Regions from separate parts of the Rossellomorea sp. GAMAL-10_SWC genome, predicted to be linked through region 4. Evidence: predicted binding sites of a transcription regulator. Region 4 holds the regulator's gene; each other region holds the start of a gene.

What was found. Region 4 encodes Rex, which represses fermentation and respiration genes when NADH is low (regulators of the CRP and FNR family bind a similar motif). Its sites were predicted from a motif close to TTGTGAAATATTTCACAA; they were not measured.
Region 1: V5E38_RS23435 (cytochrome ubiquinol oxidase subunit I) is a predicted target of Rex. The motif match lies at 5,759-5,776, and genes of this name have one in related genera.
Region 2: adhE (bifunctional acetaldehyde-CoA/alcohol dehydrogenase) is a predicted target of Rex. The motif match lies at 5,347-5,364, and genes of this name have one in related genera.
Region 3: pflB (formate acetyltransferase) is a predicted target of Rex. The motif match lies at 4,983-5,000, and genes of this name have one in related genera.

The regions. Positions count from the first base shown of each region.
Region 1 is NZ_CP144911.1:4,856,856-4,864,630, reverse strand. Features, by position in the region: gene cydC (amino acid ABC transporter ATP-binding/permease protein) at 1-1,437, opposite strand, end outside; gene cydD (ABC transporter ATP-binding protein/permease) at 1,449-3,152, opposite strand; gene cydB (cytochrome d ubiquinol oxidase subunit II) at 3,152-4,165, opposite strand; gene V5E38_RS23435 (cytochrome ubiquinol oxidase subunit I) at 4,162-5,556, opposite strand; gene V5E38_RS23430 (hypothetical protein) at 5,899-6,222, opposite strand; gene V5E38_RS23425 (CAP domain-containing protein) at 6,762-7,739, shown strand.
Region 2 is NZ_CP144911.1:854,031-861,805, reverse strand. Features, by position in the region: gene V5E38_RS04090 (CAP domain-containing protein) at 1-684, shown strand, start outside; gene V5E38_RS04085 (copper homeostasis protein CutC) at 769-1,461, opposite strand; gene V5E38_RS04080 (RluA family pseudouridine synthase) at 1,472-2,380, opposite strand; gene adhE (bifunctional acetaldehyde-CoA/alcohol dehydrogenase) at 2,599-5,202, opposite strand; gene V5E38_RS04070 (YitT family protein) at 5,793-6,404, shown strand; partial or broken gene V5E38_RS04065 (YodN-related protein) at 6,440-6,568, opposite strand; partial or broken gene V5E38_RS04060 (YodN-related protein) at 6,685-6,883, opposite strand; gene V5E38_RS04055 (MarR family winged helix-turn-helix transcriptional regulator) at 7,084-7,509, shown strand; gene V5E38_RS04050 (polyamine ABC transporter substrate-binding protein) at 7,551-7,775, opposite strand, start outside.
Region 3 is NZ_CP144911.1:3,553,813-3,561,587, reverse strand. Features, by position in the region: gene V5E38_RS17690 (LTA synthase family protein) at 1-1,716, opposite strand, end outside; gene V5E38_RS17685 (vWA domain-containing protein) at 1,939-3,816, opposite strand; gene V5E38_RS17680 (ATP-binding protein) at 3,836-4,729, opposite strand; gene pflB (formate acetyltransferase) at 5,115-7,340, shown strand; gene pflA (pyruvate formate-lyase-activating protein) at 7,435-7,775, shown strand, end outside.
Region 4 is NZ_CP144911.1:4,115,139-4,122,913, forward strand. Features, by position in the region: gene groL (chaperonin GroEL) at 1-1,393, opposite strand, end outside; gene groES (co-chaperone GroES) at 1,453-1,737, opposite strand; gene V5E38_RS19855 (CPBP family intramembrane glutamic endopeptidase) at 2,012-2,683, shown strand; gene V5E38_RS19860 (redox-sensing transcriptional repressor Rex) at 2,731-3,357, opposite strand; gene V5E38_RS19865 (ABC-F family ATP-binding cassette domain-containing protein) at 3,519-5,444, shown strand; gene tsaD (tRNA (adenosine(37)-N6)-threonylcarbamoyltransferase complex transferase subunit TsaD) at 5,660-6,682, opposite strand; gene rimI (GNAT family protein) at 6,679-7,131, opposite strand; gene tsaB (tRNA threonylcarbamoyladenosine biosynthesis protein TsaB) at 7,141-7,775, opposite strand, start outside.

The sequences.
Region 1 (7,775 bases), 740 kb from region 4:
TTGACGTTCCCCGCCTGAGAATCTTACACCGGTTTCTTGCATAGGGGTATTATAGCCTTCTGGAAGTGATGCTATATAATCATGCAGTTCAACCATTTTCGTGACTTCGATTACCTCTTCGTCACTTGCTGCTGGATTTCCTAAACGAATATTATTTATAACTGTAGTATCAAATAAATATGGCTTTTGATTAAGTACAGATACAACTTTCGATATTTGGTCTCCTAAAGCTATACTTTCGATCTCATTTATTTTAACGCTTCCTTCAATAGGATTCTCTACTCCTTCAATTAGCTTAAGAATGGTCGATTTTCCTGAACCACTCGGGCCTAATAAGGCAGTTTTTTTGTTTTCCTCAATTGTAAAAGAAACATTATTTAAGATAGTTTCGTTTTCCGAGTAATGAAAAGTTACATTTTTAAACTCGATTTTTCGATAATCTTCAATATTTCCTTCAATACTGGGTGATTCTTGATCACGACTCACTTCTTTAATCCCTTCAAGGCGATTGATTGAATCGGTATATAAAGGGACACTTCCAAGAGAATTTGATAGTGGAATAAAAGCTTCTGTTAAAGGAAATAAAACTAAAACAAATGCGGCGATAAAAGTTCTTGGAATTTCTCCAGCTAAACTTTCATTCCCAGCCCAATATAGCATCATCAGAACTAAGACTGCTACAATACATTGAGCAACTAGATCGCGACGTCTTCTAAATCTTTTTTCCTTGTTTTGGATGTTTCTTAACGATTCATCCATTTCTCTATAATTTTTAATAAAGCTATTATGTTTACCACTAAATAACCAATCACTAATACCCATAACTGCATCAGTTAGATTTTCATATAAATGACTTTTTTCCTTTTTTATTTGGTAAGTTCGCGCTTTTTCAACTAATAATGAAAAATACGGTAGAACACCTATTAAAACAAAGGAAATTAATGCTGTTAATATTGCAAATGGTACGGAGAAGAATCCAAGTGCTACTACCGATATAAAATAGATAAACAATGCGGCAATTCCAGGGAAAATAGTTTTTAAATAAATATCTTGTAAATATTCAATGTCATTTGCTAATAACCCTAGAATATCCCCTGTTTTAAACTTCGAATTGATTGTAAGTGCATACGGTTCAAGATTACTAAATAATCTTGTTCTCATTCTAGATAAGATTTTTAAAATTGTATTGTGTCCGACTAATCTTTCAACATACTTAGAAGCCGACCTTAAAATACCAAATGTACGTACAGCAACGATTGGTACATAAATCATTAAAATATTTTCAGGTCTAGTTGCTGCTTTAGAGATTAAATAGCCGGAAGTGTACATAAGAGAAGCCGCTGCAAATATAGTCAGTGAACTTAAGAAAATCACAACTATGAATAAACGACGATTTTCTTTTATATATGGTAAAACCCATCCATTTTTATTAAACATATACTTACCTTCTAACTATGAATTAATCGATAATAATGACCCTTTTTCATTAATAGTTCCTCATGGGTACCAACTTCAATGATGCTACCTTCATTCATCACAATAATTTGATCCATTTCTTTCATCCAATGTAGGCGATGTGTAGCCAAAAACACTAATTTACCAGAGAATAACTGAAGCATTGTTTGTTTTAATTCAAACTCAGTTTCAATATCAAGGTGACTAGTAGGTTCGTCTAACAAAAGAATCGGACGATTTTCTAGATAAGCTCTAGCAAGCGCAACTCGTTGACTTTGTCCCCCACTTAAAGCTCTTCCACCTTCACCAATTTTTTCTTCTAATCCTTTTGGTAATTCTTCTATTAAAGACGTTAACCCAGCTTGAACAGCTGCATTTTCAATTTCTTCTGTAGTAGCATTAGGTTTATAAAAGCTTATATTATCGTTTAATGTTTTTGAGAAAATATAAGGACTTTGTGGAATGTAGATTAACTGTTTATGCCAATCTTCTATTTGCAGATGGGATACCTCTTTACCAGAAATTTGAATAGTCCCGTTTGTTGGCTCTAAAAATCCACCTATTAAATCAATAAGCGTTGATTTGCCAGAACCACTTTCTCCAACAATCCCAATTTTTTGAAACCCTTTAATATTCAAATTTATATTTGATAAAATCGTTTGACCATCTTTTTCGGGTTTTACTGATACATCTTTTATATTAATTTCGCTAGCATAATTCCAATCTGATATATGAGTAAGTTCTTGAACCTTAAATTCTTGCTCATCTAAAATATCTTGCATTGCTTTCCCAGCTTCTTGACCATTTAAAGTTGCATGATAATCAGCTCCAACTTCACGAACTGGTAAAAAGTATTCAGGAGCTAAAATTAAAATTGTTAATGCTGGGCCTAATAAAATTACACCGTCAATCAAACGAAGTCCTAAAAAAACGGCAACTGTAGCGATTGACAGCATTGTGAATAAATCTAGTGCAAATGATGATAAAAAAGCTACTTTTAATGTGCCCATCGTTGCTTCTCTGTATCTTTCACTTACATTTTCGATCTTTTTAATATGTTTTCTACTTAATCCTAGAAATTTTAATGTTTCTAGACCACGTAATGAATCAGTAAAATGGTTCGATAAAATACGGTAAACCTTCCATTGTTTATTTGATTTCTTTTTAGCTGCCAAACCGAGTAATATCATAAAAATAATAATGATTGGAAATGTCACGATTAGTATAATTGCAGAAACTTTATCAACAAAGAAAATATAAATCACGATTACTGGTGAGACAATTGCTAAGTTAATCATTTTCAATGGAACGATTTCTAGGTAGTTTCTTAGTTGGGTAGTTCCTTCCATAATAAGCGTTACGATATTACCAGTTCCTGATTTCCTTGCAAATCTAGGTCCAAGTTTAAAAATCTTCTCCAAAACTTTCATTTTCATTTCGGTTGAAGCAATGTCCGCAAAATGCTCCGAACATTTTTGTTTGATCGTCGAAATAATATATCGACAGACAAATGCGCTAATGAAGAAAATAGTAGCGTATAAAATATCGCTACTATTTTTTCCATTGAACAATCTGACAATAGCTTGTGAAAGCATATATGCCTGAATAATAATTGCCGTTACTTGTATAATTGTTAAAAAAGATAGGATTATTAATAAACGATTAATCCCTTTATATTTAATAAGATCTTTTCCCATTAATAAGTCAAATCCTTCTCATCCACTCTTTTTCTAAACACATAATAACTCCAAATTTGGTAGCCTAGTACGAATGGTAATAGTGTACATGCAACTATTGTCATTACTTTTAATGAATAAGGACCAGATGAAGCATTATAAACAGTTAAGTCATACGTAGTTTTGATCGAGCTAATCATGACTCTTGGGAACAGGGAAGTAAACAGTGTCCCGACTGTTAGTACAATTCCAAGACCCGACATAGCAAATGACCAACCATCACGTTTTTTAAAGATGAATATTGTAGCAAGAATATAAGATACTACGATTAATAAAATAAGCGGAACTGTTATATATGCTTTTACTTTAAACATATCTGTTTCAAAATATGCCATACCAGTGAATGCAACTAAGAATAGGAATACTGGCATGATTACCATACGAGCTAGAGAACGTGCACGGTCTCTTAATTCTCCTACCGTTTTTAATGTTAAAAACATTAATCCATGTAATAGGCATAATAATGTCACAGTTACACCACCGACTACAGTGAATAAATTAACGTAATCAGTAAAACCTGCAGAGATATTCATATTTTGATCGATTGGCATTCCTCTAAGAATACTTGAGAATAATACACCGAATAGAAATGGTGGTAATAAACTTCCGAAGAATATGACCCAATCCCAAGCCTTTGCCCATTTAGAACTTTCAACTTTGCCTCTAAATTCAAAAGCAACACCACGTCCGATTAATGCTATTAATACAAATACAAACGGAATATAGTATCCACTAAACATCGTTGCATACCAATTTGGGAATGCTGCAAAAATTGCTCCACCTGCTGTTAATAACCACACTTCATTTGCATCCCAAAACGGTCCAATTGTGTTTATTAAAATTCTTCTTTCAGTATCATTTTTGGCTAGTAGCTTTGTAGATATACCTACACCAAAATCGAAGCCTTCTAAAAAGAAGAACCCGATAAATAAAACTGCTACGAGTAAAAACCATAATTCATTTAACGCAATCATACAATTGTTACCTCCCTTTCAAACGGATCGACCGTAGGAACTTTTTCAGTTTCAACATGGTGTGTTCCTTTTTTAATTTCTTTTACAAACAAGTAAACTAGAACAGCTGCTAAAATTGCATACATTGTTGTAAATGTTGTGATTGAAAAAATCAGTGATCCTTTTGAAACATTTGGTGATACAGATGCAGCAGTAGTCATTAAACCGAATACTGTCCATGGTTGGCGACCTATTTCTGTCATAACCCATCCAGCTGTATTTGCAATAAACGGTAAAGAAATTAGTAAAATTGATGCCTTTAAGAATAGATTTTTTGATTCTAATTTTTTACGATAGCTAAAATATAAACCTAGCATCGACATTAAGATCATGACCATTCCTGCTCCTGCCATAATTCTAAAGCTCCAGAAAGTTGTATTAACTGGTGGAATATAATTTCCAGGACCATATATTTTTTCATATTGTTTTTGTAATGTATTCATACCAGGTACTTTACCTTCAAACTTCTCATAAGCTAGATAACTTAATAAATATGGTACTTCTACCTCATATTTATTTTCTTTCTTTTTCGAATCAATCAGACCAAAGACCATCCAGCTTGCAGGGTCTCCGCTATCATCCCATAGACCTTCACTTGCAGCCATTTTCATCGGCTGTGTTTTCATTAAATGCTTCGCTTGAGAATGTCCGCTAAATGCAACACCAATTCCTGCAATTAGCGCGAACACCATTGCAAGATTAAATGCTTTTTTAAATAATTCTGTTTCCTGTTTTTTTAAGATTTTATACGCACTTACACCCGCAACAAATAACGCTCCAGTCGCTAATGCTCCAGCAATTGTGTGAGGAAACTCAACTTTAAGTTGTGGATTTGTAATGATTGCTAAGAAGTCGGTCATTTCTGCACGACCATTTTTAATCGCAAAGCCTACTGGCTCCTGCATGAAAGAATTGGCTGCTAAAATCCAAAACGCAGACATTAACGTTCCGAAAGCAACTAACCAAATACACATTAAATGAATTTTTTTATTAAGTTTTTCCCAACCAAATATCCAAATTCCTAAAAATGTAGACTCCATAAAAAATGCTAAAAGTGCCTCAATTGCCAGTGGTGCTCCAAAAACATCCCCAACAAAACGGGAATATTCAGACCAGTTCATACCGAATTGAAACTCTTGAATAATACCTGTCACAACACCAACTGCGAAATTAATTAAAAATAAGTGCCCAAAAAATTTTGTTAACTTTTTATATTCTTCTTTATTTCGAAAAACATACAATGTTTCCATGATTGCTACCATAAATACTAAACCTATTGAAAGTGGTACAAATAAAAAATGGAAAATTGTAGTGGAACCAAATTGTATTCTTGCAAGCTCTAACACACTCACAGTACATCCCCCTTAGGATAAAAATCATTTCAAAAAAATTTTCAATAAACTCGAGCATACTTTGAACATTTTTTCACAAATAATTCATTAAGTAAATTTTAGAGAACCATTCAATGGTATCTCTTGTTACTTCTAGTTTACTTTTCCAAAGGGGTTTTGACTTAATCTTATTTGTCTAAATCGTGTCTATAAATTGTCTATTTTGTGACATAATTCACATTTACTGTTTAAGTTACTTTTTTATGATAAAATAGTCGCCTCATTTTTATTCCTTATTACTGAGCTGATTAAATGAAAATAAACATTATTGAAGCAATCCTATGAATTCATTAACTGTAGGCGCTACTTTTGAATGGAACAACCTTGATGGTATCCCCAAACTTTAGCACCTGCGTCACCTAAATAAGAAATAAGGTCAACTCCATTTGCTTCTACGTTACGCTTACGAATTAAGTTATCATTTACATAAGAAGTACCTTCTGCAACTTTACCTGATAAAGTCGCATCTCCTTCGTGGTATTTATTCAAAGTTGGAGCAGCTAACCAATTATTTTCTTGTACAATTACTTCTATTGCTTTTCCCTGAACACCTCTAGCATCTGTTGGTACTAAACGTACAACATCTCCAGCTTTTAGACTATTTGAAACGTGTCCAATAAAATGCACCGTCAATTACATTTCGGTAACGAACTAATTCACCATTTAGATAGATATAAACTCGATATACATCTGACAGTTTCGAGCTACTCTTTCTTTAATTACACTGAGTCTATTTACTATTTTCTATTTACCTCTATACACATATGAATTATTTAGTATGAATTAAAAGCTAAATTTACCAGTTCACACGAAAAAGAGCCGTTCTTTCACTTAATCAGAAAGGATGGCTTTTTTTTGTATTAGATCGGATACAAATGTTCTCATTATCGGAGTGTATCATGTCTGCAAACTTAAGTTAATTACCTATTTTAATTATGAAGATTATATTGTTAAAGTAAAAAATCAAATTTTTTTTCGTAATGTTTCCAAATTTATCTATTCGTTTTCTCGAAAAGGTAGTAAAAACAACTACCAATGCCCATTGTATTATCTAAGAAATTACTCAATTCAATAATGAAACAATTGTTTGTATAGATAATTGTTAGACTTAAATTGTTCTTCTCGACAGGAGCACAACACATTAATTTTAATTGGAGGATTTACAAATGAAAAAAACAATTACATTCACTGTTCTAATTGGATCTCTAATTTTTAATACACATACACATGCTGATACAAAACACTCTATTCAAAAAAATCATCTATTCAATAATGCTTTATACCATTATTTTATCTTACCTAAGTTATCAATAGATAATACATTTTCTAATAAAATACCTTCAAATAATTCCATACAACCTAGTGAATTGTTTAAATCTAATATAGTAAGCAACCTTGGCCAAACTATTAACAATGATCACCAACAAATTACAACACTAGAAATACCAAATATACCATTTAAACCTGTACAACCAATTACACCTAATATTCCACTAATACCTGTTCAACCAGTAATACCAAACGTTCCTTCAAAGCCAGCTCAGCCAGTAATACCAAACGTTCCATCGAATCCTGTTCAGCCAATAAAACCAAACGTCCCATCAAAGCCAGCTCAGCCAGTAATACCAAATGTTCCTTCAAAGCCTGCTCAACCAGTAATACCAAATTCACCATCTAAGCCTGCTCAACCAGTAATACCAAATTCACCATCAAAACCAATAGATCAAGCACCTGAAAAACCTTCAAAAATCGAAGTGCCTGCTTCTTTATCTCCATATGAATCAAAAGTTATAGAATTAACTAATATAGAGAGGACAAAAGCTGGTTTAAAACCTTTTAAAGCTAATAATGAATTATCTAAAGTTTCTCGTATTAAGTCAAAAGACATGACTGATAAAAATTATTTTGATCATAATAGTCCAACTTACGGTTCACCATTTGATATGATGAAAAAATTCGGAATTTCTTATAATCATGCAGCTGAAAATATTGCAAAAGGACAAAAAACTCCAGAAGAGGTAGTAAAAGCATGGATGAATAGTGCAGGTCACCGGGCAAATATTTTGAACTCTAAATTAGATCAAATTGGTGTAGGTTATGACTCACGTTCTAACGCATGGACACAAATGTTTATTTCTCAATAAATTTAGTTAAATAAACAAAAGCATCATCGTTCTTGA
Region 2 (7,775 bases), 1.7 Mb from region 4:
TACTTTAATCTACCAAGCTTAAACACTACTAACGGTAAAATAGATTTATCTAAATTTGGTATTGATATGACGAAGCTTCAAGATTCAATTAAACAACAATTAGAAGCTCAACTAAAACAAGGTAATAGTTCAAATACAACTACAAAACCAACAGTACCAACGACGCCGGCTAAACCATCAACACCAACAAAACCGACGGTACCAACTACACCATCTAAACCAACAACACCGTCAACTTCAACACCATCAACACCATCAAAACCAGCAACATCAACACCATCAGATACAACATCAAATTCAGCATCATTATCAGCTTATGAATCAAAAGTAGTTGATTTAACAAATGCTGAACGTACAAAAGCTGGTTTAAAACCGTTTACTGTTAATGCAACATTATCTAAAACAGCACGTTTAAAATCACAAGATATGACTGACAAAAATTACTTTGATCACACTTCACCGACTTATGGATCACCATTTGATATGATGAAACAATTCGGAATCACTTATAGCTATGCAGCAGAAAACATTGCTAAAGGTCAAAAAACACCTGAAGAAGTAGTTACTGCTTGGATGAACAGTGCTGGTCACCGTGCTAATATCTTAAATCCTAACTTAACTCAAATTGGTGTTGGTTATGATTCAAGATCAAATGCTTGGACTCAACAATTTATCGGTAAATAATAAATAACATTGTATAAAGCTGTATTAAAAGTAGTCCGTTTTTGCGGACTACTTTTTTATTATATGAAAATAACATTGATTTATTCAAACATTAGGTACTAACCTTTTTCGCAAACTTTCCATCAAAGAAGAGTCAATTTCTTCGATTGCAGAGTTATTTTTTCGAACCCCAGAACCGAAATGTATTTCTTCTACATTCGTAAATTCAATGAAGTCTAATACATTTTCAATAGATAATCCGCTTCCTGCTAAAATTTTTAGATTCGATTTATTTGTCAGTTCGATCATATTTTTTATTGTTTCTTTCCCATCAATTGCACTAGCAACACCGCCTGATGTTAATACATGCGTAATCTCAGGGTATTGTTTTAATGTATCGATAGCTGATAACAGATCATTTGATTCATCTATTGCTCTATGAAATGTAAAGTTCATTTCTTTTACTCGAGCTGTTACTTTTTTTAAAAGATCTTCATCGATTGTATTCTCTTTAGTCAAGGCTCCAAAAACGATACCAGCTACCCCGAGCTCTTTACATACATCAATATCGCTTAAGATTACTTCTTGATCATACTGATCATATAAAAATGAACGACTATGTGGTCGAATCATGACATGCACTGGAATAGAGACACTTTGAACAACCTGTTTAATTGTCGCGTAACTTGGTGTCAATCCTCCCTCTTTTATTCCAGTAACTAATTCAATGCGATTTGCCCCAAACCTTTCTGCATCTAATGCATCTTTTACGTTTGTGGCAATGACTTCTAATAACATTTCATTCATCTCACTTTTCATTAAGTATTTGTTTTATGTCCGAAGGGAATGGGATATCAATCGATAAATTTTCTTTCGTAAAAGGATGTGTAAATTGTACATTACTAGCGTGTAATCCTTGACGTTTCAGTAATTTTTGTTTCCCACCATACAATAGATCTCCAATTAATGGATGACCTAAAAAACTTAAATGAACTCGGATTTGATGTGTTCGACCAGTATCTAACTGACATTCTAATATCGTTATATTCAAATTTGATATATAGCTTATTTTTTTATAATGTGTAATTGCTTTATCGCCTTTTGGTGAAACCCTTCTTCTGGTAGGATGATGTCGATCCCTTCCAATCGCTTCATTTATTGTACCTTTAGGTAATTTTACATTCCCTTCAACAATAGCAGTATAGGTACGTTTTATTTTACGTTGACTTAACATCGAATCTAGAATTGAACTACTTAAAGCATGTTTAGCAAATACGACTCCACCGGTAGTGTCTTTATCGAGGCGGTGTATATGGCGTACTTTTGTTTTTAATCCATTTTCTTGAAAATGAAATGCTACCCCATTTGCTAATGTATTTAACTGTCCTTTTTCATTTGGATGTGTATCGACTCCATACGGTTTATTAACAATAAGTAAATGTTCATCTTCGTAGCAGACCTCAATAGATTGTTCTTGTGGAATTACACCATATTCCTCTTCTATGTACAATTGCATTTCAACTTGGTCACCACTCAAAAGGATTGTATTCCAAGGTTTAACTTCTCCGTTAATCCTACAACCTTTTGCCATCCTTAATTCATGTAGCAACTTCTTTGGAAACTGCCACACATTTTTTAAATATGACTCCACTGTTTGATTTTTATGCTCAACACCTATTATTACCCTAAACCATGGATTTTGTTGCTTTAACTCCATCTTTAATCACCACTTTCAATATGACTATTATATCAAAATATAATTAGTCAAAAAAGAAGCACCTGTTTAGGTGCTCCCAGACTGCCCGCCAAACGCTCGCTTTCTCCGTTGCTTCGCCTGTTGAGCGGTGCTCATTACCGTCTAGGGTAACTCCGCTCCTCACCAGGCTTCACGCCTCGAAAGACAAACGCTTGAAACTCAAGTTTTTAGTTAATGAATTAACATCCTTTGAAAGCATTCAGATAAACTTCTTCTAATTCTTTTACTAGAGGTAGTTTTGGATTTGCAGTAGTACATTGATCTTCGAAAGCACGATCAGCTAAATATGAAACTTTTTCTAAAAATTCTTTTTCAGAAACTCCTTGTGCTTCAATACTCATCTTTATGTTTAATTCCTTTGATAACTTAATAACTGCTGCAATTAAACTTTCAACGCCTTCTTCAGTAGTTGATGCTGGAAGTCCTAGGAAACGAGCAATTTCAGCATATCGTTCATCTGCAATGAAATGCTTATATTTAGGGAATGCTGTAAATTTAGTTGGTTTTTTTGCATTATATCTTATTACGTGCGGCATTAAGATCGCATTTGCTCTGCCATGAGGGATATGGAATTCCGCTCCAATTTTATGCGCTAAACTGTGGTTAATTCCTAAGAACGCATTTGCAAATGCCATACCTGCGATAGCTGATGCATTATGCATTTTTTCACGAGCTTCAAAATCGTTTCCATTTTCATATGCTTTAGGCAAGTATTTAAATACTAATTTTATAGCTTGTAAAGCTAATCCATCTGTATAATCATTTGCTAATACACTTACATAAGCCTCAATTGCATGTGTTAATACATCCATACCTGTATCCGCTGTAATGCTTTTAGGAACAGTTGATACGAATTGAGCGTCAATAATTGCAACATCAGGCGTTAATTCATAATCAGCTAAAGGATATTTAATATTATTAGCTTTATCAGTAATTACGGCAAAAGGTGTAACCTCAGAACCCGTACCAGAAGTAGTAGGTATTGCGACAAACTGAGCTTTACGACCTAATTTAGGGTATTTATAAGCTCTTTTTCGAATATCTAAGAATTTTTGTTTCGGTCCGTCTAAAGTAGTTTCCGGGTATTCAAAGAACATCCACATACCCTTGGCTGCGTCCATAGCTGATCCACCGCCAAAAGCGATAATTGTATCCGGTTCAAATGATAACATTCTATCTGCACCCTTCATTACAGTAACATCTGAAGGATCTGGTTCTACATCTGAAAAGATTTCAATCTGAATATTCTCTTGTCTTTTCTCCAAATAAAATTTAATTACGTCAACATAACCTAATTTAACCATTGCTTCGTCTGTTACAATAAATGCTTTTTTAATATTAGGCATTTTTTCTAGATATTGAGTTGAATATTTTTCAAAATAAATTTTCGGTGGCAGTTTGACCCATTGCATATTCATATTTCTTCTTCCTAATTTTTTAATATTTAATAGGTGAACAGTTGTTACGTTTGTTGATACAGAGTTTTTACCGTGTGAACCACAGCCTAATGTAAGCGAAGGAATAAATGCGTTATATAAATCCCCAATTCCACCATGTGCTGAAGGAGCATTTGCAATAACACGACAAGCTTTCATTCTTAGACCAAATTCTTTTTGAATTTCTTCATTATTACTATGAATAACTGCCGAATGGCCTAATCCTCCTAGCTCTAACATTTCTTCACAACGTTTAAACCCTTCTTCTTTTCCATTTACTTTAATTGCAGCTAAAACTGGACTTAGTTTTTCTCTAGTTAAAGGTTCATTTGCGCCAACGCTTTCGCATTCAACGATAAGAATTTTTGTATCTACTGGGACATTTACCCCAGCTAACGCTGCTATTTCATATGCAGATTTACCAACAATATCACCATTTACAGCACATGTTGCTTCATTTATAACAAGCTTTTCTAATTTCTTTTTATCTTGTTTTGTAGCAAAATAACAATTATTTGCTTTTAACTCTGCTTTCACTTCATCATAAATTTCTTTATCTACAATAACTGCTTGTTCAGATGCACAAATCATTCCATTATCAAATGTTTTTGATAGAATAAGATCATTTACTGCACACTTTATTTCTGCAGATTTCTCGATATAGCATGGTACATTACCAGGTCCAACCCCTAAAGCAGGTTTTCCAGTACTATAAGCCGATTTAACCATTCCAGCACCACCGGTTGCTAAAACAAGTGCTACTCCTTCATGATTCATTAAACATTTTGTTGCTTCAATTGAAGGGACTTCAATCCATTGTACGCAGTTTTCAGGTGCTCCAGCTTTTATTGCCGCATCACGAACGATTCTTGCTGCTTCTCTACTACATTTTTGTGCGGAAGGATGAAAAGCAAATATAATTGGGTTTCTTGTTTTAATCGCAATGATTGCTTTAAATAATGTTGTTGATGTCGGATTAGTAGTTGGAGTGACACCTGCGATTACCCCAACAGGTTCAGCAATTTCTGTTATGCCAGTTTGTTGATCTTCACTTATAATCCCAACTGTTTTATTATCTTTTATTGAATTCCATATATATTCTGTTGCAAAAATATTTTTAATTATTTTATCCTCATAGATTCCTCGCCCAGTTTCCTCAACTGCCATTTTAGCAAGTGGCATATGTTGATCCAAACCAGCTAAAACCATCGAATGTACAATTTCATTGATTTGTTCTTGATTAAAGTTTTCAAATTCTTTTAATGCTTTTTGTCCTTTTACGACTAAGTCATTCACCATTTCAGAAGCGTTACTAATTTCTTTTACAATTTTTTCTTGAACAGCCATTTGGCTCTCCTCCTCTGATGTTGGACATTAATTATCCAATTAGGATTCAAAACGTCCCATTTAATCAAATCACCTTGTGAAATACTTCACATTTCGTTTACAAATATAATATATATCGTTTTAATTGAAAATGCTATGTCTTTTTTGTGAAATATTTCACATTTATTTTAACTTTTTGTAGATTTTTGTTAATTCTTTTCTTTTTTCAAAAATTTCCGCATATGATAAAATTAGGAATAAGTTCTTGTAGAACTTTTTTCACCTGTTAGATTTTTCTAACAAAACTGGTAAAAAGGACGTGTAACCATGATTGCTCGAAGGAGCATTTGGCAACGGAAAGACTTATCCTACACTTAGCAGTTTTAATTTAGAGAACCAAAAGAACTCTAAAATAAAACTGAAGGTAGGCGAAACTATGGTTGACAGGCGATTATGTTATTTCTTCAATGATATATAGCTATGTAGTTAGAAAGCCAAAAAACTAACTACGAGCTCTATATGTACGTAGTTAGTTTATAAGCTGTACTTTTAACTACTAACTACGAAAAGAGGAAATAACAATGAGTAACAATCGTTTGGGTGAGACCTTAATGATTTTAATTGGTTCATTTATTTTAGCCACTACACTGTATCATTTTCATTATCAAAATAATTTAGCTGAAGGTGGATTTATTGGTATTGCTTTATTAGTAAAGAACGCACTAAATATATCACCTTCAATTACAACTTTGCTACTCGATATTCCAATTATCTTGATCGCTGGATTGTATTTAGGTAGAAAATTATTAATCAATACTACCATCGGAGCCATCTCGTTTTCTGTTTTTTATTCTATAATAGAAAAAACATCTTCTAATATTACATTTAACTTCGGAAATCATCTTTGGATACCCGCTATTTTAGGTGGAATTTTCGCTGGACTTGGTTTAGGGTTAATTCTAAGAAGTGGTGGTGCAACTGGTGGAGATGATTTAATAACAATCATAATGAGCAAAAAATCAAAAATATCGATTGGTAAAGTATATTTTATTTTTGACTCTATCATTCTTCTTTGTTCACTATCTTACCTATCATGGAATGAAGTAGGATATACAATTCTTTCTGTTGCAATCTGTGCGAAAGTAACAGAATTGGTCTATGAAAGTAAATTTCAAAAAAAATCTGTTACAATTAAAACTAATGAAAAAAGATTACATGCTTAATGCATGTAATCTTTTTTACGTTGTAAATTAGAGTTTCAAACCTTTTTTGATTCAGAAAAATCGGTGAGCTCATTTAGAACATTTTCGGCAGCTAAATCGTAAAGACAATCTTTAAAAAGTATTGCCAGTCTTCGATAATCATTATATTTATCTAATAGCTCGTCCACAGATGAGGCTTCACCTATGTTTGTTTTCTTTACTTCTTCTTGCTTTTTAGCAAACTTAATTGTAAATGTACCTAGTTTTTCAAACATTGAACCGTAGAATTCATCAAAGTTCGATACGCTTACTAATTCTTCTTCTTCAGCGTCTACTTGAAGACCATCAAATTCTCGTAAGAGTTCATAAATAATGCTACTGTACTCATCATTTAAATAAATACTTTTTTCGATCCTGTACCCGATCACTCGATAGAAATGACCATCGTTCTTTACAAATTGAACAGTATCATTTATTTTAAACTTAAAATACTTAAACATTGAATTTCACCCCTACCAATGTCTTTTATCATACTATTTACAAAACACTATAGATACTATACAGCCAAAACTTGACAAATTTAAAAATCTTGACTAAATTCACTACATTCTTGAAAATGATTTAGAACATTGGTAACCTATACGTACAATACCCACTTTATTAACAACTTTAAATCATAATTTAGGAGGTGTGCTCTTCCTTGTTAACCGAAAACGACAAACTTCTTCTAGATGATTTAACAAGTTTAATGATTCGAGTTCGAAAAAACTGGCAAAAAACTGATGAGGAAGTAAAAAACTCCTTAACTCCACCAAAATATTTGCTTTTATATTTAATATATAAAAATCAAAAACTTACTGCTTCTGAACTTGGAAGACAAATTGGACTATCTTCAGGTTCTATTACAACAGCTGTGAATAAATTGGTTAATAATCATTTAATTTCTCGAAAAAGAGATAGCCGTGATCGAAGAGTTACATGGCTTGAATTAACTGATGAAGGAAAACGTTTAATTGAAGAAAACTTCAATTTCCGTCAGGAATTGTGGCTAAATTTATTCGAAAATCTTTCACCTAGTGAAAGGGATCAATTTCGATTTTTATTAAACAAATTAATCTCAAACTAAAAAGGTTATCTCTTAGGAGATAACCTTTTTAGTTTGGAATATTATTTGCCAGTTTTTAATTCTGTCCAATACTTATCATATAATTCTGTTTGGTCCCCAACGTCCTTAATCCAGTTGGTTGCATCAGTTTGTTCTTTTGTTACATTAATAAACGGATTTTGTTTATACTCCGCCGAATGATATGGTCCTGATTTACTATTTGGATCCGCATAACCAATCGCCTCATAATTTTGTGCACTTACTTTTGGGTCATATAGATAATTAAT
Region 3 (7,775 bases), 560 kb from region 4:
ATAATATTTACTTGTAACGAAGCTGCCATCACGGAAAACAATGAATTCCGAATAATCTGGGCTAAATAGATCTTTACCAAATTCAATATCTGTTTTTGTATCAACGCCTAACAGATGAAGAATGGTAGGTTTTACATCAATTTGACCAGCAACCTTTGAGATCGTTTGACCTTGTTTTTGCTTAGGTAAATGAATAATAAATGGCGTACGTTGTAAATCCATATGGTCATATGGAGTAATTTCGTCTTTACCTAAGAACTGAGCCATTGCACGATTATGGTTTTCAGAAATACCATAATGATCACCATACATAACAAGAATCGTATTATCATATAGACCTGATTTTTTCAGACCTTCAACAAAGTGTTTAATTGATTCATCCATATATCGTACTGTTGTTACATAACGATCAAGTGTCTCGTCACCAGAATTATATTGATCAATGTATTGATCTTGTGGATCAAGTACGAAAGGATAGTGGTTTGATAAAGTTAAGAATCTAGTATAAAACGGTTGTTTCACTTGTGATAAAAGAGGAAGTGATTGTTTAAAGAAATCTTCATCCTTTAATCCCCAGTTTACAGAGTTTTCATCAGTAATATTATAATCTACTTCATTAAAGTAGCGATCGTAGCCTAAAGAAGGGTACATTACATTTCGATTCCAGAAGCTTTTATTATTTGCATGGAAAACAGCTGAATAGTAGCCTTGATCTTTTAAAATTTCAGGAGTAGCCATATATTCGTTATTTGCATGTGTAAAATAGACAGCACCGCGATCTAATGGATATAAAGAGTTATCAATAATGAACTCAGCATCAGATGTTTTTCCTTGACCAGTTTGGTGATAGAAGTGATCAAAATAATAACTTTCTTTAATGTATTTATTTAAAAATGGAGTTATTTCTTTACCATTAACCTTTGCGCCAATTGTGAAATTTTGCATTGATTCTAAAGAAATAACAATAACATTTTTACCTTTATATTTACCGAAAAGCTTTGCATTTGCTTTTGCGCCGTTACTATTTACATAGTTTTCAATTTCAGTTAATTTACTGCTATCTGCAAAGGCCTTTTGTGTTGAAGTCTTTGTTTGAAGTGATAAATCATAACCTTGGTAAACATATAATCCAAGATTTTTTACTAGCATTTCACGATCAAACGAACGAGTAAGTAATTCAGGTCTTTCCATTTCAGCTAAACCTAAGTTTAAAACTGCAATTGCAATCGTTATTAAATAGTAAGTTGACTTCATAAATGAAGGTACTCGACCAGTGTTTGAAAATTTAGGAAATTTCTTTGAGATCAAATATAGGATAAGAATATCAATAAACATAAATAGAATTTTAAAGCTTGCTAGTTCTTTTACACTTGATCCTAAATCACCCATATTACTAGTTTGGAACAGCACTGGTAATGTTATGAAGTCGTTAAAGAATCCGTAAAATAAAACGTTTCCACATAAAAGCAAGGTTAAAATGAAATTAATCAATAGCGCGATCGTATTCCGTTTTTTCCCTTTGAAAAAAATTGCGATCCCTACAAGGAATAATGAGGATGCCAAAGGGCTAATAAATAATATTACATTTTGAAAGACTGTATCAATTTTTAAATCGAATCCAAACAGAGTAACAATATACGTTTTTAGCCAAACTACTAACGCAACCAGTAATACGAATCGTACACGTGAAAATGTTGCTTTAATTGAAGTAGGCATAGTCCTAATCCCCCTTAAATACAAAACAAACTAGCGGTTATTCACTAGCTTTTCTTTAAATATGCATCTCTCTAAGTCGTCAAAATTTATCGTACTCCGTTTAATTTTAAAAATCAATAGGAAATACGATTTCGTTATGTAAATCTGTTCGACAAAATTTATAAAATAAAAAGAAATAGGCCACTAGTAAGCCTATTTCTTTTCATCTTATGGACAACTATCTTATTCTATGCTTCTTAATAATAATTTTTTTAACATTGGTTTTAGTTGAAGTCTTAAATCTTCTGCATTTGAGGCGATTAAGTAATGGTGCTGATAAATATTTTTCATTAATTGTGAAGTTTCTTCTTGATGTTCTTCTTCCTCAATGAATGTACCGATTACCTCAATTCCAAGTTTTCTAGCTTGTTTAACTGCTTCATGTGTATCGATAATCCCATCCTGGAAATAATCTAATGCTGAAGGTTCGCCATCTGTAAACACGAGCAAAAATTTATGCTTTTCCGAACGTTTAGCGAGTTCTTCTGAAACAATTCGAATCATTAGGCCGTCACGATTATCCTCTTCTTCTTGAAGTTGCATAATGTTTGGACCTACTGAAGGCGATAAAGAGCTTGAAAACGGAATGACTTGATGTAAAATATTTGGTTTGTCTTCTTTTGTTGCATTTGAAGCATCCTCCCAAAAGCCACTAATGCTATGAGAGATTTTTAATTGTTTTAATGTTTCATGGAATAAAATGACGCTTTTTTTCACTTCATCCATTTTATTAAACATCGATCCAGAGCAATCAACTAATAAGTAGAAAACGGCATCTAATTCTTTCGATTCAGTTTGTTTTTTATAAAACATTTTAGGAATTTCTTCTGTGAAAAGTCGAATCCATTTTTTATTTAACCTACCATAGTACTTATCAGTAGGTGCATTTTGTTTATTTTCTAATGATTTTTCAATCGTTTTTCTTAGTTCTTTAACATCTTTAGATACCATTGAAGACAATGTAGAATACTGTTTCTTTTCGGTAACGGTTTGCCCAATTGCCTCTTTATATTTAATAGAAACATTACTATTGTATTTACCAAAAGGATTTTGCTGTGAAGAGGATGAATTCGTAGCCTCATATGAATCAGTTTGTTTTGACTTTTTATTCTCTCCTTGTTTGGAGGAACCAAATGCATTTGCAATTGCCTGATCGCCGGCCTCTTCTTCACGTGCAAAATTTGCTTTAATAGAAGTTTTTGTACCACTTTCAACTTCAAATCGTAAAAAATTATCATCTGTTTCATTATTTTTGCTTTCTCTATGCCAGGTTGATAATCTTTCGTCTTCGCTATTTCTTTCATCAAGACCCTCTTGCTGGTCGTCATTTTGAAGCTCTTTTACTTTACTATTACATGAAGCTAATTCGTTAATTTTATTTAACGGTAAATAGCCAAAATATGTGTGAATCATATCTTCCTTATATAGTGCGAGTAGTCTCTGCTGCACTCTAAATACAATGGAAGAAACATCACTTGTTTTTTTAGCTTCAAACGCTTGGAAGAGGATTGGTAAAATATCCTCGAGTTGTTCATTCGTTTGATAAGTTAATTGAGTAGAAGTAAGTGAAAGATAAATTAAACAAAACAATTGATCTAATTGGAAATTACGCATTTCATTTGCTTTAAATTGTGATTGAAAATAATGTCTATATATTTTTTTTCTCGTAGAAAATAACTGTCTTGTACCTGGTCTTTGATGAATAATTAACTCTTCAAGTCGGATATCCTCAAGAAGGACAAACAATTGTGTGAAAAAACTTTTTAAATGAGTTTCCTGTAATTCCTTTAGTGTATCTTTGAATTCACTAAAATCTGAGTAATGTTTATTACCTAAAGCTTTTAAGTATACATCTGATTTCAAACCTTGTAACTGTGTATTATACTCTTGTGTATCCCAAAAATGACTTACAGTAAATTTTTGTTCTTCATCGTCGTAATACGCCTGAAAATCAAATTCTAAAAATGAACTTCGATCTTTCGAAAGAGAAATCGATAAATTTTCCATTTGAAGAAAAGTGGAAGCGTCGATTTTTTTATTGTTAAAAATGATTTGTTTCATATGTTAATCATCACTCATTTCAAGAAAGAAAATAACTTTCAGCTAGTTCTCTAACAGTTACACGCTCAATGTCATCACTTAATTTAGCGATAATTGTGCGTTCAATTGCTCGAAGTACTGGTATATGAACAGATAAATCACATGCGTCAAGAACACCGCGAATACTTGCTGCATCTTCACTAATTCTGCCTTCACTTGCTAATGGGATTAAATCACTTGAAAAGCTTGTGAATTTCTTAAGTAGGTCTTCATCTTTTAGTTCAGATTCATCTTTTAATAACTGAAGTAATGATTCCCCGTTAATGTATGGAACATCTATAATAATGAAGCGATTTTTTAAAGCTTCATTTAATTCGCTTGTTCCTACATATCCTTCATTTATTGCGGCGATTACCCTAAAGTTTTCGTCACCTTTAACTACTTCTTGAGTAAATGGATTTGTAATCATTTTTCGATAATCAAGTGCACCATGTAGTAATGGTAATGTTTCTGGTTTAGCCATGTTAATTTCATCGATGTATAAAATATGACCTTTTTTCATTGCTTTCATTAAAGGTCCATCGATGAAAACTACTTCAGATCCGTTCGAATTAGAGGCAATTGTGTTGTATCCAACAATACCTTCTAAATCTAAATCAACTGAACAGTTTATGCTATGCATCGGTTGATAAAGCAATTTTGAAAGAGTCTCAGCTAAAACCGTTTTACCACTTCCTGTTGGTCCTTTTAATAATATATTTTTACCAAGAAGAAGGGCAGTAATAGCATCTTCTAAAATCGTTGTGTCTTGAGAAACATATTGTTTTGTTCCGATTAATAATTGCTCTTCTTTTAAAACTTTTTGAATTTGTTCATTATATATTAAATTTAATTTTTCATTAATCGAATTAGAAAGATTTAGTTTTGTATTCATAATTACTCCTTTAAAGAAACATTGTTCAATTTGAGATTATTCATTTTTGTATTAACCATTGTATTATCGTATATCCGGATTGTGAATGTCTTGTCCACTTTTTTAGTGAATTTGCTAATACAGTAACTATCTTTTGAGTATAACAGTTTGTTGTTTAACTGGAAAGTTTTCAGAGTGAATTACTATTTATATGAAGCAAATGTAATTTAGTGGAAAGAATTAGTTGTTTATATGAGTTAACTTCTTAATTACTTTGTTCAATGTTTCACAATATGTTCATAATATAAGTGAAAGTTTCAGTTCATCGTATGATAAATTAAATACGTAATCTGTTATATACTTAATTAACTTTCTGTATTATATGCAGTAGAGGAGGAGTAATACGATGGAACAATGGAGACAATTTGAAACTGGACGATGGGAAAAATCGATTGATGTAAGAAACTTTATTCAAAAAAATGTTAAATCTTATGTTGGGGATGAATCTTTTCTTGTTGGGCCAACAGATGCAACTAGCAAGCTTTGGGATATAGTACTTAAATTATCTAAAGAAGAACGCCAAAAGGGCGGAGTTTTAGATATGGATACGAAAATTGTATCTACAATCACTTCACATGAACCTGGTTACTTAGAGAAAGAATTAGAGCAAATTGTTGGATTCCAAACGGATAAACCTTTTAAACGATCATTACAACCATATGGTGGGATTCGAATGGCTGAGGCAGCTTGTGAATCCTATGGATATAAAGTTGACGAAGAAATAAGCAAAATATTTTCAGAATACCGAAAAACACATAATCAAGGCGTATTTGATTCTTATACAGCAGAAATGAAAGCAGCAAGACGTTCGGGTGTTATTACAGGTCTACCTGATGCATATGGTCGTGGAAGAATTATAGGTGACTATAGAAGAGTAGCATTATATGGTGTAGATCGACTGATTAAAGATAAAATTGATACTTTAAATAAAACGACAAGTGTTATGTCAGAAGAAGTAATACGAGATCGTGAAGAACTAAATGAACAAATCCGTGCATTAAATGAATTAAAACAAATGGCTGCAAAACATGGATTTGATATTGCTGGACCTGCAACAAATGCAAAAGAAGCTTTCCAATGGTTATATTTTGGCTATTTAGCAGCAATAAAAGAGCAAAATGGAGCAGCAATGAGCTTAGGCCGAGTATCGACATTTTTAGATATATATATTGAACGCGATCTTGAAGAAAATACTTTAACTGAACAAGAGGCTCAAGAATTAGTCGATCATTTTGTAATGAAACTACGATTAGTTATGTTTGCTCGTACACCTGATTATAATGAATTATTTTCTGGTGATCCTACATGGGTAACTGAATCAATCGGTGGAATTGGAATAGATGGTCGTCCACTTGTAACGAAAAACTCGTTCCGCTTTTTAAATACATTAGATAACTTAGGACCGGCTCCAGAACCTAACTTAACAGTACTTTGGTCAGCGAAATTACCAGTCGGATTTAAGCAATATTGCGCTAAAATGTCAATTAAAACTAGCTCAATTCAATATGAAAATGATGATATCATGCGTCCAGAATATGGTGATGATTATGGTATTGCATGTTGCGTTTCTGCTATGACAATCGGTAAACAAATGCAATTCTTTGGTGCACGTGCAAATCTAGCTAAAGCATTGTTATATGCAATTAATGGTGGTAAAGATGAAAAGTCGAAAGCACAAGTAGCACCTATGTATGCTCCGATTACATCAGAGTATCTTGACTATGAAGAAGTAAAAGTTAAGTTTGATGTTTTATTAGATTGGTTAGCAGGCTTATACGTTAATACATTAAATTGTATTCACTATATGCATGATAAATATAGCTATGAACGAATTGAAATGGCACTACATGATCCAAATATAAAACGTACAATGGCAACAGGTATCGCTGGCTTGTCAGTTTGTGCTGATTCATTATCTGCTATTAAACATGCAAAAGTTAAAACAATTCGAGATGAGAATGGTATTGTCGTTGATTTCGAAATTGAAGGAGAGTATCCAAAATACGGAAACAACGATGATCTTGTTGATGACATTGCAGTTGAACTTGTTGAAAGCTTTATGGCTAAAGTAAGAAAACATAAAACATATCGTAATTCAATTCATACAACATCAGTTCTAACGATTACGTCAAATGTTGTATATGGTAAAAAGACAGGTAATACACCAGACGGAAGAAAAGCAGGTGAACCATTTGCCCCTGGTGCTAACCCATTACACGGACGCGATACAAACGGAGCGTTAGCATCATTAAGTTCTGTAGCAAAATTACCTTATGAAGATGCACAAGATGGAATTTCAAATACTTTCTCAATCGTTCCAAAAGCATTAGGTAAAGATGAGAGTACACAAAAATTAAACTTAGTAGCTATGTTAGATGGTTATACAGAAAAGGGCGGACATCACTTAAACGTAAATGTATTCAATCGAGAAACATTAATGGATGCGATGGAACATCCTGAAGAATATCCACAATTAACGATTAGAGTCTCGGGTTATGCAGTTAACTTCATAAAACTAACTAGGGAACAACAAATTGACGTAATAAATAGAACTTTCCACGGTTCTATGTAAAATCCCTGTAATTCATGCCTAGTGAGGGAAATGCTTCACTAGGCTTTAATGTTTTTACTAAATTAGGAAAAAAATAGTTAAGAGGTGAATGACAATGGTTTCAGGAAATATACATTCAATTGAAACTTGTGGAACTGTCGATGGACCAGGTCTTAGGTATGTAATCTTTACTCAAGGATGTTTATTAAGATGTCAATATTGTCATAACGCAGATACGTGGAAAATTGGAGTAGGTAAAGAAATATCAGTTGATCAAGTAATGAAGGATATTAAGACCTATATCCCATTTATGAGATCATCTGGAGGTGGCGTTACAGTTAGTGGTGGAGAACCATTATTACAATTAGACTTTCTATTAGAACTGTTTAAATCTTGTAGAAAAAATGGGATTCATACAACGATTGATACATCTGGTGGATGTTTCTGTACTGATCC
Region 4 (7,775 bases):
TCTCAATAATTACTGATCCTTCTAGACCAGCATTTGTAGCGATTTGACGAACTGGAGCTTCAAGTGCACGTAATACGATGTTGATACCTGTTGCTACGTCACCTTCTGCTTCGATTGCAGCTACTTTATTATATACGCTCATTAATGCAGTACCACCACCAGCTACAATACCTTCTTCAACTGCAGCACGTGTAGAGTTTAATGCATCTTCAATACGTAATTTACGCTCTTTTAATTCAGTTTCAGTTGCAGCACCAACTTTGATTACTGCTACACCACCAGCTAATTTAGCTAAACGCTCTTGTAATTTTTCGCGATCAAATTCAGAAGTAGTTTCTTCTAATTGAGCACGGATTACGCCGATACGTCTTTGGATTGCTTCAGTTTCACCAGCACCCTCAACGATTGTAGTGTTTTCTTTTGTTACTACAACTTTTGAAGCACGACCCAATTGAGTGATGTTAGTTGTTTTAAGATCTAATCCTAATTCTTCTGTAATCACTTCACCGCCAGTTAAGATCGCGATATCTTCTAACATTGCTTTACGACGGTCACCGAAGCCAGGAGCTTTAACAGTAACTGCATTGAACGTACCACGTAATTTATTTACGATGATCGTTGCTTGTGCTTCACCTTCAACATCCTCAGCAATGATTAATAGTGGCTTACCTTGTTGAACAACTTGCTCAAGTACTGGTAAGATTTCTTGAATGTTTGTTACTTTTTTATCTGTGATTAAAATATATGGATTTTCTAATTCAGCAACCATTTTCTCTGAATTTGTAACCATGTAAGGAGAAGAGTATCCACGGTCAAATTGCATACCTTCTACTACTTCTAACTCAGTTGTGAAACCTTTTGATTCTTCAAGAGTAATAACTCCATCGTTACCAACGCGCTCCATTGCTTCAGCAATTAATTGTCCAACTTCTGGATCCGCTGAAGAAATTGCAGCAACTTGTGCGATTGACTCTTTACCTTCAATTGGTTTTGAGATAGTTTTTAATTCCTCGATTGCTACAGCAACTGCTTTTTCGATCCCTTTACGGATACCCATTGGGTTTGCACCAGCAGTTACGTTTTTAAGACCTTCACGAATCATAGCTTGAGCTAAAACTGTCGCAGTTGTTGTACCGTCCCCAGCAACATCATTTGTTTTGCTAGCAACTTCTGCAACTAATTTTGCACCCATATTTTCAAATGCATCTTCTAATTCGATCTCTTTTGCGATTGTAACACCATCATTTGTAATTAATGGAGAACCGAATTTTTTCTCAAGAACTACGTTACGTCCTTTTGGTCCTAAAGTTACTTTAACAGCATCAGCTAAAGCGTCTACACCACGTAACATTGCGCGACGTGCTTCTTCACCAAATCTAATGTCCTTTGCCATGAAAATGACCTCCTTATAATATAAAAAATTTATTTTTTAATTTAAGTATTTTTATTTTATTAACCTATGATTGCAAGTATATCGTTTTCGCGAAGTACTAAGTATTCAGTGCCACCGTACTTAACTTCTGTTCCTGAATATTTAGAGAAGATAATGCGGTCACCTACAGATACTTCTAAAGCTACGCGCTCACCATTTTCAAGTACTCGGCCAGTACCTACTGCAACAACTTTGCCTTCTTGTGGCTTTTCTTGTGCACTACCTGGTAACACGATACCACTAGCAGTTTTTTCTTCAGACTCAACAAGCTCAATTACAACACGATCACCTAATGGCTTTAACATGTGTAATACCTCCTCAATAATCAAATCATTATTTTTTAGCACTCATGTATATTGAGTGCTAACACAATTATTAGTTTAAATAATATCAAAAAATTTTGCAAGCCCGAAGCAGGCACTTTTCTTGTCGAAATTTAATAAGTTTTTTTCTTTACAATCAAAAGTAAAATAAAAAGTGAAAATTTCTTTTAAGAAACAAAAGAAACGAGTAAAATAATGTACGTGTTGTTATAAACCTTTGGGTTCTGAAAAATATCAACACAAAGGAGCTATCGTATTGAAAACTAGAGATTTATGGATTTTATTAACGTATGTCGTTCTTCAATATTCAGCGGTATTTGGGGTGCCCTATTTATTAAATAGTAACTTATACGTTGGAGTGGATCAGAAAACAGCTTCTCTTGAAGCGGTGGCATTATGGGGTTGTATTAGTTTCGTTAGTGGATTAATTATTATACTTATCTTATTACATAAACCCATTTATGAAGGAATAAAGAATCTAAAAACTAATTTTCGTACAATAATAAATTGGGTTATTTTAGGTTATTTCATAACAATGTTAACTCAAATCATTTGTAATTTAATTTTAATTTATGTATTTGATTTACATAAGGGCTCAGAAAATACTCAAAATATCATAAACATCGCTAAGCTTAACCCGGCTTTTATTATCATCCCAAGTCTAGTTGCACCAATTTTAGAAGAGATTATTTTTCGTCGAATTATTTTTAAAAGGCTTTATAATCGTTTACCATTTATTATTTCTGCTGGGATTAGTTCAGCGATCTTTTCGCTTATGCACGGAGACATGCCCTTCTTTTTATCATACTTTTTAATCGGTTTTGTATTTTGTTATCTGTATAAACGAACAAACTCAATTATGGTACCAATCTTAACACATATGTTAATGAACTCTTTTGTCGTTTTTCAGCAGATCAATTTACATTAAAACCAAAAACCCCCAATTTTTTTGGGGGTTTTTATTTTGATATGAATTTATTGTTGTAAAAAATATGCCAATGTTTGCAGTTCAACTGCTAAGTCTATATGATGAATGCGAATATGTTCTGGTACACTAATTCGTGCAGGTGTGAAATTTAAGATTCCTCTAATATTTTTTCCATTTAATCGATCAGCTATTGATTGTGCTACAGGTGCAGGAACAGTTAAAATAACGATTTGGATATCTTCATTCATAACTTCCTCTAGATTATCTAGATTATAAACGGGTACTCCACCTATTTCAGTACCAATTTTATTTGGATCAATATCAAATGCCATCTCAATTTTTGTATTATTATTTTTTATAAAATTATAGTGTAAGAATGCTGTTCCTAAATTACCAACACCAATTAATGCAACTTTCATAACTTCATGCTGGTTAAGCGCTTTCGAGAAAAAAGTTAATAAATAATTTACGTTATAGCCATAACCTTTTTTACCGAGTGCTCCAAAATATGAAAAATCTCTTCTAATTGTAGCGGAATCTACCTTTACTGCTTCACTTAACTCTGCTGAAGAAACTCTTTGTTTACCTGATAAAGACAAATTCTTTATAAAACGGTAATATAAAGGTAGACGTTTAGCAGTAGCTTGTGGAATTTTAATTTGTTCCGAATCCATTTTTTAATCCCCCACTTACTGTAATTCTTTTTACTATGGTGTGTAATTTGACTTTATTTTAGTAATAAAGTACTTGTTCTAATGTAAAATATACACTATATTTAAGAATTTTGACAGTCTACAGTTACATACATAAAAAATTTTGCAATGAGGTGTTATCCATGATTCTTTTACAAGTAAATAATGTCTCAAAGTATTTTGGTAGTGACATTATACTTTCAAATATAAAATTAGAAGTTCAAACGAGTGATCGAGTTGCCATAGTTGGACGTAATGGTGCGGGAAAATCTACATTATTGAAAATCATAGCAGGCGAAATATCCTATGATGGCGGTGAAATAAATAAACCTAAAGACGTTACTGTAGGCTACCTAGCCCAAAACTCTGGTTTACAAAGCGATAAAACGATTTGGGAAGAATATTATTCTGTATTTAATCATTTAGTAGAGATGCAGGACAATATGAGAAAATTAGAAGTTAAAATGACTAGAGAGGATGTCTACTCAAATCAAGCCGTTTATGACAAGGTTATGAATGAATATGATCATCTTCAATATACTTTCAAAGAAAACGGTGGTTACCAGTTTGAAGCAGATATTCGTTCAATAATTAGTGGTTTAGGTTTTAGTAATGAAGATTACGAAACAAAAATTTCTTCGTTAAGCGGTGGACAAAAGACGAGACTGGCATTAGGTAAGCTATTATTGACAAAGCCTGATTTGTTAATCCTGGATGAGCCTACGAACCATTTAGATATTGACACTCTAAGTTGGTTGGAGCGCTACTTACAGTCATACCCTGGTGCTGTATTAATCGTTTCCCACGATCGATATTTCCTTGATCAAGTTGTTAATATTGTTTATGAAATATCTAATCATAAGCATCAACGATTTGTTGGTAATTATAGTAAGTACCTTGATCTAAAAGCAGCTCAATATGAACAAGAGTTAAAACAGTTCGAAAAGCAACAAGAGGAAATCTCTAAACTTGAAGATTTTGTGCAGCGTAATATTGCGCGTGCTTCAACTACCAAAAGAGCTCAAAGTCGTAGGAAACAATTAGATCGTATGGTTCGATTAGACAGGCCACTTGGAGACGAATCTTCGGCTAATTTTTCATTTACAATTGAAAAACAAAGCGGTAATGATGTGTTGTCTGTACAAGATTTATTTATTGGCTATGATCGTATCCCAACAATTGATGAGCCGATGAGATTCGTACTGAATCGAGGCGATAGTGTTGCTTTAGTCGGTCCAAATGGTGTTGGTAAATCGACATTACTTAAAACGATTATAGGAGATTTAGAAAAATTACAGGGAACGATTGATTTTGGTGCAAACGTTTCGGTTGGATATTATGATCAAGAGCAAGCAAAACTAACTTCTAATAAAAGAGTATTAGACGAACTTTGGGATGATTATCCATTAAAGCCCGAACAAGAAATTCGAACAATATTAGGGAACTTTTTATTTTCTGGAGATGACGTGACAAAGATTGTTACCTCTTTAAGTGGTGGAGAAAAAGCAAGATTAGCTTTGGCTAAGCTTATGATGAAAAAAGCTAATTTCCTAATTCTTGATGAGCCTACTAACCACTTAGATTTAGATAGTAAAGAAGTGTTAGAAAATGCTTTATTAGACTACCCTGGAACGATTTTATTTGTTTCTCATGATCGTTACTTTATGAACAGATTATCCACAAAAACTTTTGAACTAGCAAAAGCAGGATTATCAATTTATTTGGGTGATTATGACTATTACCAATTTAAGAAAAACGAAGCATTTGAAAAAGAACAAGCAGAAAAAGAGGCTACATTAGCACAGGTTAAACAATCCTCTCAACCAATTTCTGATTATCAACAAGACAAAGAATTGAAGAAAAAACTACGTCAAACTCAGCGCCGAATAGAGGAAATTGAAAGTAATATATCGCAATTTGAGCTTGATATAGAGACGATCGAACTAGAATTATGTAAGCCAGAAGTTTATGGTGATTTTCAATTAGTACAAGAATTAACAAATAAGAAAAATGAGATCGAAGCTAAGTTAATAGACCTAATGGAAGAATGGGAGAACTTACAAGATTAATGACTAAACGGATAAGCTTTTTGCTATCCGTTTTTCTTATCTACATATTTATCCACATATATTCAATCATCATTTAGCTTTTACACAGGTTTATACACATTATCCACAGAAAAACAGTAATGTTATACACAATTTTGTACACATAGTTTAATAAGTTTTTAACAAATAAAAAGTACTTATCCACATTTTATTAAAAAATTGTGAATAAGTACTTCTTACATATTCTCTAAATCCAAACCTGGATTCCCGTTTAATGCCAAATTACCTAGTTTTCCTTGTTTTAAACGGATAAATGCAGCAGCACCAATCATCGCAGCATTATCTGTACAAAGTGATAGTGGTGGTATAACTAATTCTATATTACTCAAAGCATTCATCTCTTCTTGTAATGTAGCTCTCAATCCTTTATTAGCTGCCACTCCTCCGGCTAATAAAACTTGTTTTACATTATATTCTTTTGCAGCTTGAATTGTTTTTGAAACAATTACTTCAATTACGCTCTCTTGGAAGCTTGCTGCGACATCCGCAGGTGATACTTCCTCGCCTCTTTGCTCGGCATTATGCATATAATTAATAACTGCTGACTTTAATCCACTAAAACTAAAATCATAGCTACCCTCTTCTAACCAAGCTCTAGGAAAAGGAATAGTCGCATTACCTTCTTGTGCTAGACGATCAATGTGAGGACCACCTGGATAAGGTAATTTAAGTGTTCTAGCGACCTTATCATAAGCTTCTCCTGCTGCATCATCCCTTGTTTCACCTATTACCTCAAAAATGCCATCTTCCTTCATGTAGACAAGCTCCGTATGTCCACCAGAAACTACTAATGCTAATAGTGGATATTGCAGGGGCTGTACAAGTTGATTAGCATAAATATGACCCGCAATGTGGTGTACTCCTATAAGCGGTAATCCATGTGCAAATGCAATTGCTTTTGCCGCATTGACCCCAATTAGTAACGCTCCAACCAGTCCTGGACCTTCTGTAACTGCAACGGCAGCTAGATCTTCATATTCTACCTGTGCCTGCTTCATTGCTTCTTCGATTACTAAAGTTATTTGTTCAACATGTAATCGTGATGCAACTTCAGGTACAACTCCACCAAAACGTTTGTGGATATCTATCTGAGTAGCTACTACATTACTTAAAATTTCATTTCCGTTTTTAACAACTGCTGCTGAAGTTTCATCACAGCTTGTCTCTATAGCAAGAATTAAACAATTTTCATTTATCATTTCAAATTCACCCACATAACTAATGCATCCTCAAAATTATCTGTATAATAGCTTTTTCGAATACCACCATCTTGGAAGCCCAGCTTTCGATATAGTCCCATTGCTACATGATTCGATACCCTAACTTCTAATGTTAATGTATCTGCTCCAAGATTTTTAGCAGTTTCCATTACCGCACAAAGTAACTTTTCGCCAAGACCTACTCCTCTATAATCTGGCAAAATAGCTATATTTGTAATATGTCCCTCGTCAATGACCACCCATAATCCACAATAACCTATTATTTTCTCATCAACTTCAGCCACTATATAATTGGCAAATTGATTCGAATACAACTCATTATAAAAAGCATCATATGTCCATGGTGTAGGGAATGATTGTTTTTCAATTTCTACTATTTGATCTAAATCTTCTTCTTTCATTTTACGAAAAGCAACCGATGAGATCATAATATCCTCCTACTTTTCTTGGCTTGCTAGCCAATTAGCTTCTGCTTCTGATAATCTTAAATATTCTGGTGCAAAATTATGAACTGATTCTTCTTTTTCTTCTAAGCTACATGTAAACAGTTCACTTGGTCTCTGGTTATTCATACTTTCTTTTGCAAAGACAGCTTTATCTTTTAAATGCTCAATAATAAATTCTTTATGAATTGATACATCATTACCAATAAATAAGATTTGTTCATTATAAGATTGAAGCTTTTCAATCCATATACTTCGGTCAATATTGCAGTCTTCTAATACCTCATTAGTAACCTGCCCTCTAAAATCATAAAGACCAGTAAATAATAAGTTGCGTCTTGCATCAAATAATGGGCAAACTAATCCATTAAAATATCGCCCGTTAGCAGCCAATACCTTCAAACTTGATACTCCGATTATTGGGATATTTAAAGTGAAAGCTAATGATTTAGCCACAGTGACACCAATGCGTACACCTGTATAAGAGCCTGGACCTTTTGCAACTACTATTTTAGATAGTTCCTTTGGTTTTATATTGCATTCTTCCATTAAAGTACTAATTGCTGGCATTAATCGTACAGAATGGTTTTTATTAATAAATGTTATCGTTTCTCCAATAACAGATTGAT